2 regions of the Priestia sp. P5 genome follow, and region 2 is predicted to be linked to the other one. Evidence: riboswitches for the same ligand, from Rfam matches in the RefSeq annotation. Region 2 holds a riboswitch; the other holds the start of a gene.
What was found. A riboswitch is a leader RNA that binds a small molecule or an ion and turns the genes downstream of it on or off. The one in region 2 is predicted to bind cobalamin.
Positions count from the first base shown of each region.

Region 1: another riboswitch for cobalamin. It lies ahead of nikA (nickel ABC transporter substrate-binding protein); the one in region 2 lies ahead of MMB69_RS23705 (HoxN/HupN/NixA family nickel/cobalt transporter).

Region 1 covers NZ_JAKWFJ010000005.1:98,560-102,992, forward strand. The annotation lists gene MMB69_RS24680 (hypothetical protein) at 28-201, shown strand; gene MMB69_RS24685 (GNAT family N-acetyltransferase) at 457-984, opposite strand; gene nikA (nickel ABC transporter substrate-binding protein) at 1,054-2,595, opposite strand; cobalamin riboswitch at 2,739-2,928, opposite strand; gene ftsZ (cell division protein FtsZ) at 2,931-3,935, opposite strand; gene MMB69_RS24700 (tautomerase family protein) at 4,295-4,433, opposite strand, start outside.
Region 2 covers NZ_JAKWFJ010000004.1:65,404-69,836, forward strand. The annotation lists gene MMB69_RS23690 (ABC transporter ATP-binding protein) at 1-528, shown strand, start outside; gene MMB69_RS23695 (undecaprenyl-diphosphatase) at 675-1,268, shown strand; gene MMB69_RS23700 (organic hydroperoxide resistance protein) at 1,420-1,839, shown strand; cobalamin riboswitch at 1,945-2,127, shown strand; gene MMB69_RS23705 (HoxN/HupN/NixA family nickel/cobalt transporter) at 2,261-3,058, shown strand; gene MMB69_RS23710 (M20 family metallopeptidase) at 3,288-4,433, shown strand, end outside.

The DNA.
Region 1 (4,433 bases), on a different contig from region 2:
TTCTAACTTTTTAAGAGGTGATGGATAATGCTTTCTTTGTTAGGGTTTGGAATGATTGCGACTTTTCTTTCTTTTCAAATGGGCCTTTGGGACAACTATTGTCATGACGATTACAGCCATTTCAAAGAATGCTATTTCCTTTTAGAATACTACCATAAAAAGGAAGCCGACTACCATAAGGCAGTCGGCTCACACATGTAGGATATTGATTTAACACTAACAAAGTACAACACAACACTAGTAATTATATAATATATTTCATTATTTTGAAAGCGATTTCATATATATTTTTAAAAATATTTTGTTATTTGTTTTTCATAGAAAAAAACCACGCTTCAGCCAATTCGAAACGTGGTTCTTTTCTGTAAGGACTTGCCCTACAGGCTATAAATGTAAGTACGCTTATTATAGCATGAGCTCTTATCTAGATTCTATGGTAATTACTGTATAATATCGTTACATTACGACTGGTTGTATTTTTCTGTCCATGTGCAGCGTATTCCATGGCTCTTCCTGTTCAGCAAGCCTTTCGATAAAACCTTGTGAAGTCCAAAATGGGATAGCCCCCGGTAAAAAAGGATGAGTATGCAGATACAACGTGTCATAAAAATGATTTTGAGCAAATTGTTCCACTGCTTTTAACAGCTGCTGTCCAATGCCTAGACGCCGGTACGCTGGATCGACATAGCATTTTACAATCTCAGCTGCAGTTTTATGTTCATATTGCTTTTTTAATGCATGAAACCTTCCATCGTAAGCGTATAAACCAATTGTTCCAATTACTTGTTGATTTTCCGTAACAGCTGCAAAAAAAGCAGCGTCTTTCGCTTGAACGTAATGTTCATTAAAATGAAGCAAATCCACAGGAAGCTGATTTTTTTCCAGCATAGGAAATAGCTCATTCCGCATATTCATGACAAACTGAACCACTTTCGCATCCTTTTCTGTTACTTCTTTAATTTGATACATTTGTACTTCTTGCACGTTTACTGTCACATCCTTTTATCTATCATTGTATACTTTCTCGTTTTCCTATAGGAACAACAATATTGACTACGGCGTTACGTCTAAATGCTGAGTCAGCATATAATACTCACTTGGATTTGTTGTCCAATTTTTCACTTGTTGATTATAAGCAACAACAATGTTTGGATGTACAATCGATGATGTCAGCATTTTTCTATTAATCAAAGCGGTTGCTTGCTTGGCTAGCTGATTTCGTTTTGCGTCATCTACGGTTGAATTTAACTGTTCTATCATTTTTGTTAGCGTATCGTCATTAATCCGACTGGCATTTAAACCACCGCCCGGCAAATAGTTCGTGCTTAAATAATAGCTGGCATCCCCTCTAGGTGCTGTGATAAGGCTGTACAATGCTAAATCCCAATCATCTTTTGCCATTACATATTCATCGCTATCTTCAACTAGGTGAATCTTAATAGTAATTCCTAACTCTTTCGCATTAGACTGTATAAGCTGAGCAATTAAAGGCAGTTCTGGCAGAGAGCTGTATGTGACAAGAGAGAGCGATAGTGACTTTCCATTTTTGATTGCTTTGTCATTTTTGATTTGATAGCCTGCTTTCTCTAAATATTTTCTAGCAGATGTCATACCTCTTTGCTCGTTAGCAGTATTATCAGCAAAAGGAAATTGAGGTAAAAATGGACCTCGAGCCGCTGCCGCTTGATTGTTCATTATGCTACTGACAATTTCTTTTCGGTTCAATAAAGTATCGATAGCTTTTCTTACATTTTCGTCTTTTAATGAGTCATTGGTTTGATTATAAAGCAATAAATGAGTACGCACACTAGGTACTCCACTTACTTTGAAAGACGAATTCGCTTGTAAAGTGCTCAAGCTTTCTAAAGGCGGCCGATAAATAATATCCGCTGTCCCGGACTGAAGAGCCGCAACTCGCGCATTAGCATCTTCGTTAAATGCAAAGATCGCATTTTTCAATTTCACTTTTCCATTCCAATAATGTTCATATCTTTCTAACTTCACTTGATTTCCTTGATCGAAAGTCAAAACGTGAAATGGTCCTGTACCAATGGGCTTCTTAGCTATATTAGAAACATCAACATCTATAATAGCTGTGTTTGGATGCACTAACTCAGAAGGAAATTTAGGCATTGGTTCTTTTAATGTAATTGTCAGCGCATGACTGTTCGCTTTCATTTCTTTAATATTTAAAGCGTTTTTCATCGCATAGCTTTGATCTATCGTTCTTTGAAGAGAAGACTTAACGGCATTTGCATCCAGCGCTTTTCCATTTTGAAACGTGATGTTCTTTCTTATCATAAATGTCCATGTAAGGCCGTTATCTTTCGTTTCCCACTTTTCAGCAAGCCAAGGCTTTATTTTTAAATCGTCGCTGATTTTAACGAGCGTCTCCCCTACTCCCGCACGAACTGCTGTATAATTATCGTCCCTATGAGGATCAAGCGTTGCAGATGTAAAATTAAATAAAAACGTCACACTTTTATCCGTTTTCTTTCTTTCTTTTATACTTACGCTCTCTTCATTAGGAGCGCAAGCAGTGAGGCAAAGTAACACGAGAAATATCATAGATACGAGTTTTTTATTATTTATCATTGATTTTTCCACCTTCTATTTTAATACACAAAAAAGCACTTCTAAAAAGAAGTGCTTGTCTTCACAACAAATTCAGATAAACGTATCCCTTGTTTATCTTATTTTTGATTCTGCCAAAACACCTCCCTATCCTCGTAGGTTATTGTGTGCTGAGATTTATGGCAGGTCTCCTGGCTTCAAGTCATTGCCTTATACCGCCTTCCCGTCTCTAAATAGACAGTGGCTTTTTGACATAAGGCTCCTTGTTACAGTGGCGGGACCGCTCCGGATTTGCACCGGATTCCCTTTTAAGGCAATTGAAAAACAATTGCTACCATAAAAGCTGGTTATTTAATTTAGTAGCGTGCTCTTGAAACTCTAGAAGTAGAAGCTGATGGTGAAACATCTTCATCATCAAATCCAGTGGCAATAACGGTTACCATCATTTCGTCCTTTAAATCTTCATTAATCACAGATCCAAAAATCATATTTAAGTCCTGATCAGAAGCGGACGTGACAATATCTGCTGCTTCCTGTACTTCGTAAAGACTCAAGCTGCTGCCGCTCGTAATGTTCAACAGCACGCCTCGTGCTCCATCAATCGATGCATCTAGCAGCGGACTAGAAATCGCTTTTTTCGCTGCTTCAATTGCCCGGTCTGATCCGGAAGCTCGTCCGATACCCATAAGCGCAAATCCTTGATTAGACATGATTGTTTTTACATCAGCAAAGTCAAGGTTAATCAGCCCCGGCACAGCGATTAAATCTGAAATACCTTGAATACCTTGGCGAAGAACATTATCTGCTTCACGGAATGCTTCAAGCATAGGCGTCTTTTTATCGACAATTTCAAGCAAGCGGTCGTTTGGAATCACAATAAGGGTATCTACCGATTCATTCATCGCAGTAATACCGCCTACTGCTTGCTTCGTACGTTTATTTCCTTCAAACTTGAACGGGCGAGTGACTACTCCAATTGTTAAAGCATTTAGTTCACGGGCAATTTGGGCAATAACCGGAGCTGCTCCAGTACCAGTTCCTCCGCCCATGCCAGCTGTTACGAATACCATATCTGCGCCTTGCAGTACTTCTTGAATTTGTTCTCTGCTTTCTTCGGCTGCTTCTCTTCCCACTTCTGGATTAGCTCCTGCACCTAATCCTCGCGTTAAGGCCGCACCAATCTGCATTTTCACATCTGCTTTAGATAAGTTAAGCGCCTGAGCATCCGTATTAACGGCGATAAATTCTACTCCTTGTACACCGTGTTCAATCATACGGTTAACGGTGTTATTTCCTCCACCGCCGACCCCAATTACTTTAATTCGCACCAGTGGCGATACATCTGCATCAAATCCAAACATTCTAAGTTCCTCCTCAATGATCAAAATTACTTTCTCTTATTATCCGAAAAAACACGTGAAGAACCTTTTACTCCTATGTTTAACGCGTAACTGTTCTTTTGTTTTACAGATTTTATACACTTCTCTTTTAACCTTTAAATCTTTACATCTTTATGTAAATTTATTGTTGTTCTAAAATTAGTACGCCGAACTCTTTTATGGTTTTTCCACTCAAAATGGCATATAAGCTTATTGTATCATTCATTTGACAGATGTCTGTATTTAATTTTGAGTAAGATGTGACTAAGAGAATAATATTTTTATAGACAAAATGAGAAAAAGCCCTTAGAAATAAGGGCTTCTCTAGATAATAAACCGTTTTATAATTTCCCAGTTAAGAATTGAGCTTCTCCCATGCCAAAGCTCCAGTCAGCATTACCATTTTCAACAATCGAAATCATAATGTCGTTTGGCTGAATGCCGCAGCTCTCTCCAAGCTCTTTTACAATTAATCTGTAA
Region 2 (4,433 bases):
AAAAAGAAGTTAGGAATTGCTCAAGCAATTGTGACAGACCCAGATCTTATCTTTTTAGATGAACCAACTTCTGGAGTAGATATTGAATCTGCTCTCCACATTCATGAACTAATAAGAGAACTCCAAAATCAAGGCAAGACAATTTTTATGACGTCTCATAATTTAAATGAAGTTGAGAAGATTTGTACACGTGTAGCGATTATGAAAAATGGGGTCATTTTAACAGAAGGTACAATGGAAGAGCTGCGCTTTCAATATCAAGCGAAAAAAACGGTGATGATCAAACATGATCCTTATCCAAACAGTCGCAAAGAATACATTCAACAGTTTTTCCGTACGTTGAGTCCCGAAGTTGAATACCATCACATGTACACAAAAGTGATGCTTCAAAAAGAAAGAAATATTCCTCTTATTATTCGTGAATTGATTCAATGCGGCATCGACATTTATCAAGTTCACGTCGAAGAACCTTCTTTAGAAGAAATCTTTTTGCAAAAAAATATTGTGGATCACTCACAGGTGAGTTAATGAGCGACAGTCTGTTGATTTACTACTCAGCCTGACTACATTATCTATAAATACCAGTTAGGAAGCTTCTGACAAAAACATGTTCATTTTCCCAAGAAACTGATAAGATAGCTAATGACATTTAAAAATAAGAAAGGATTTCGATTATGTTATCAGCTATTAATTCAGTAGACTATACCATTTTCCATGCGGTGAATCAGTACGCCTCGCATGTGAAGTTTGTAGATTCGCTGATGGTATTCTTTGCAGATTATGCCCAGTATGTACTTATTGTTTTACTCGGCTTGTTTTTACTTATTAATAAAAACGGCAGCCGTGTTGTAGCATTTCAAGCTTTATGTGCTTGTGCCACAGGAGTCATTATCAATAAAGTGATTAGTTTATTTGCTTATCGAGATCGTCCGTTTATCTCTCACCACGTGAATCAGCTTATTGATCACGCCGCAAATTCTTCATTTCCAAGCGATCATGCTACATCTGCATTAGTTATCACTTTTACCATTTGGCTGCATTTCAAACGTTCAGGGCGCATGTGGGTTGTCATGGGCGTACTCATTGCCTTTTCACGCGTATGGGTTGGCGTTCATTATCCATTTGATGTGTTAACAGGAGCCGTTTTAGGCTGCGTGCTGGCGCTGTTTATTCATTATGTTATTTTTAATACGAAACTGATGAGGGCTATTACCAACTTGTCTATTTTTCGAAAATCAGCTTATGACGAACAGTCTCAATATTATTAAGAAAAAGTCGCAAATACGCGGCTTTTTTTATTGGGAAATTTTTAATGTATTCAATACTTGTTTTTTAAAATTAAATTGTGTACAATTAAATTACAGAAACGATAAATAAAAATTTTTAATAAAGTTAATGAAAAAGAGGAGAGGTTTATACATGAAAGCTTTATATGAAACAACAGTCGTTAACACAGGTGGAAGAACAGGAGAAGTTCACTCTTTAGATAACATCTTTAACTTAGACGTTGCAACACCTCCAGCGCTTGGTGGAGAAGCAACAACAGCAACAAACCCAGAGCAGCTATTTGCAGCTGGATACAGTGCTTGTTTCAACAGCGCGTTAGAATTTATGTTGAAAAAACATAACGTAGAAATCAAAAGCAGTGAAGTAAAAGCTACTGTTCAGCTGCTTCCTGATAAAGCTGATCAAGGAGTGAAAATTGGAGTAGCGCTTGAAGCTCATATCGAAGGCTTAGATTTAGAAACAGCTAAAAAATATGTAGACCTAGCCCATTCATACTGCCCGTATTCAAAAGCAATCAGCGGCAACGTAGACGTAACGGTAGAAGTAGTTTAATTGCTTTAAAAAGCCCTGCTAAGCATGTAAAGCTTAGCAGGGCTTTTTTATTTGAATTTTCTCTATTCATTTGTAAGAAGTACTAGTATAATGAGGAAGAAAATGAATCATTCGCACAGTTTAGGTGCTCTTACATAGCGTAAGAGGTAACAGGGAATCGAGTGCAAATCTCGAGCGGTCCAGCCACTGTAAGCAGGGAGTTTTCTATCTTATCGTCACTCAAAACGGGGAAGGCGGTAGAAAATGATGATCTCAAGCCAGGAGACCTACCTATTCTGTACACTTGACTCTTCTAGGAAAGAGGCGGTGTATCAAGGTACGCAGTGAGCAATTGCTGTTTATTTTCATATGCCGACACATCCTCAATTTCTATAGAATTGAGGCTTTTTTACGTTTTATTTTAAAAAAAGGAGTGTAGGAAATGGAAGGTTTATCAGTTTTTTTACTTGTCTTTTTATTAGGAATCAGGCACGGATTGGATGCAGATCACTTAGCTTTTATTGACGGCCAGACTCGATATAATTGGCGAATGGGCAGCCGTTTTGCCCCTTGGGTCGGAACGCTGTTTTCACTAGGTCACGGAGGAATGGTGGCCGTCACGGCCGGAGTGCTGGGCGTGGTGATGAAAAATTTTACGTTTCCATCATATTTCGATCATTTTGCATCTTGGGTATCCATTATCTCTCTATTTCTGATTGGGACATTAAACACATATCATTTGCTTCGAACTAAAAATAAAGAAGAAGATTTTCAGCTGAGCGGATTAAAAGGGAAGTTTATTCCGAAAATCGCAAAAGGAACAACGAATCCTTTTTTAATTATTCTTGTAGGGGCATTGTTCGCTTTAGCAGCCGAAACGGTCAGTCAAACGGCGGTGTGGTCTCTAGCCGTAGGGAACGCAGGCAAGTATACGCCGCTTTTGTTGGGACTAGTATTTATGTTTGGTATGATGCTCACAGATACAATCGATTCGATGATTGTACATAAAATGGTGAATGAATCGAGCAAATTTGGACAATCTGCTTCCCGCTTGATGGGCTGGGTTATTGTTGTCCTCGCGTATGGTGTGTCGTTCTATTTAGCATTCACTTTCTTTAACCCATGGGCCGAAGTAAACTTTGAAATGGTTGGCGTTATTCTGTTTATTTTTTTAGTGTCTATGTTTGTTTTTGTGAGTGTGAAGTCAAAAGGGAAAAATATTAAAATAAATGTCAATTAGTCAAACGAAAGCTTTAATCTGTTGAAGATTGAAGCTTTTTTGTATGAATTTGTTGAAGTTTATGGCTATTTTCGGTCGGTTATGAATAAGTTAAAGTATTATCTGTATTTAAAGGATGGAAAATTGTCTGAAAACCATTATAATTAAGGATAATTTAAGGTCGTTATGTGAAACGTAGAACATAGTTATACGTACGATAAATGAAAGCATTTAATGCAAGCAGCAGGGGTTGTTTGGAGGAGGAATTGATTTGAGTCAGGTAATGGTAGAACAAAGCGTGTTTAGTTATTTAAAAGAACACGAACGAGATATGCTTGAAGATTTAGTTGGATTTGTGAAAAAAGAATCACCGTCCTACAGTAAAGAGTTAGTAGATCAGTGTGGAATGTATTTAACGCAGCTGTTTCAAAAGCGGTTAGGGGTAGGGTACGAAATCATAGAAGAAAAAGAAGTAGGAAACCACTTGAAATTTACGATTGGAGAAGGAGAAAAGCAGCTTTTAATTATCGGTCATTTTGACACGGTATGGGAAAAGGGAAGGCTGAGTCTAAGAACAGAGGGAAACAAGCTGTACGGTCCGGGAATTTTAGACATGAAAGGCGGCATTATACAATCTATATGGGCGATTAAAGCGATTCAAGAGCTTGGCTTATCGCTGGATAAAAAAATTGTGTTTTTTTGCAATTCTGATGAAGAGATTGGGTCAATTTCTTCTAAAAAATACATTGAAGAAGAAGCACAAAGAAGTGAAGCAGTGCTAGTAGCGGAACCGGCGGTGGCGGGTTCAGGTGCGTTAAAAACGTCCCGCAAAGGAGCGGGGATCTTCACCGTAAAAGTATGGGGACGAGCAGCACATGCGGGTAATCACCACAAAGAAGGAATCAATGCGATTGAAGAGCTGGCGCGTCAAGTGATTTTCTTGCAGGGCTTAACAGATTATGAAAAAGGTACAACGGTGAACGTTGGGACATTTACGGGAGGCAGCGGTACAAATGTGGTGCCGGAATATGCAGAAGCGCACGTGGATTTACGTGTTTCTACAGAAGAAGAAGCAAAACGCATGACGGATATTATTTTGAATTTAACACCCATTTTAAAAGGAATTAAGCTCGAAGTAACGGGAGGCATGAATCGTCCTCCGATGGTCAAGTCTAAACAAACGGAAGAGTTATTTGAATGCGCTCAGTCAATCGCGGCCAAACTGGGTATGAAATTAGAAGAAGCAGCTGTTGGAGGCGGAAGTGATGGCAATTTTACAGCGGCCATTGGCGTTCCCACGTTGGATGGATTAGGAGCATGCGGAAAAGGAATACATGCGGAATATGAACATATTCAAATTGATACGTTGTCCGAGCGCTCTTCTTTATTTGCGAAT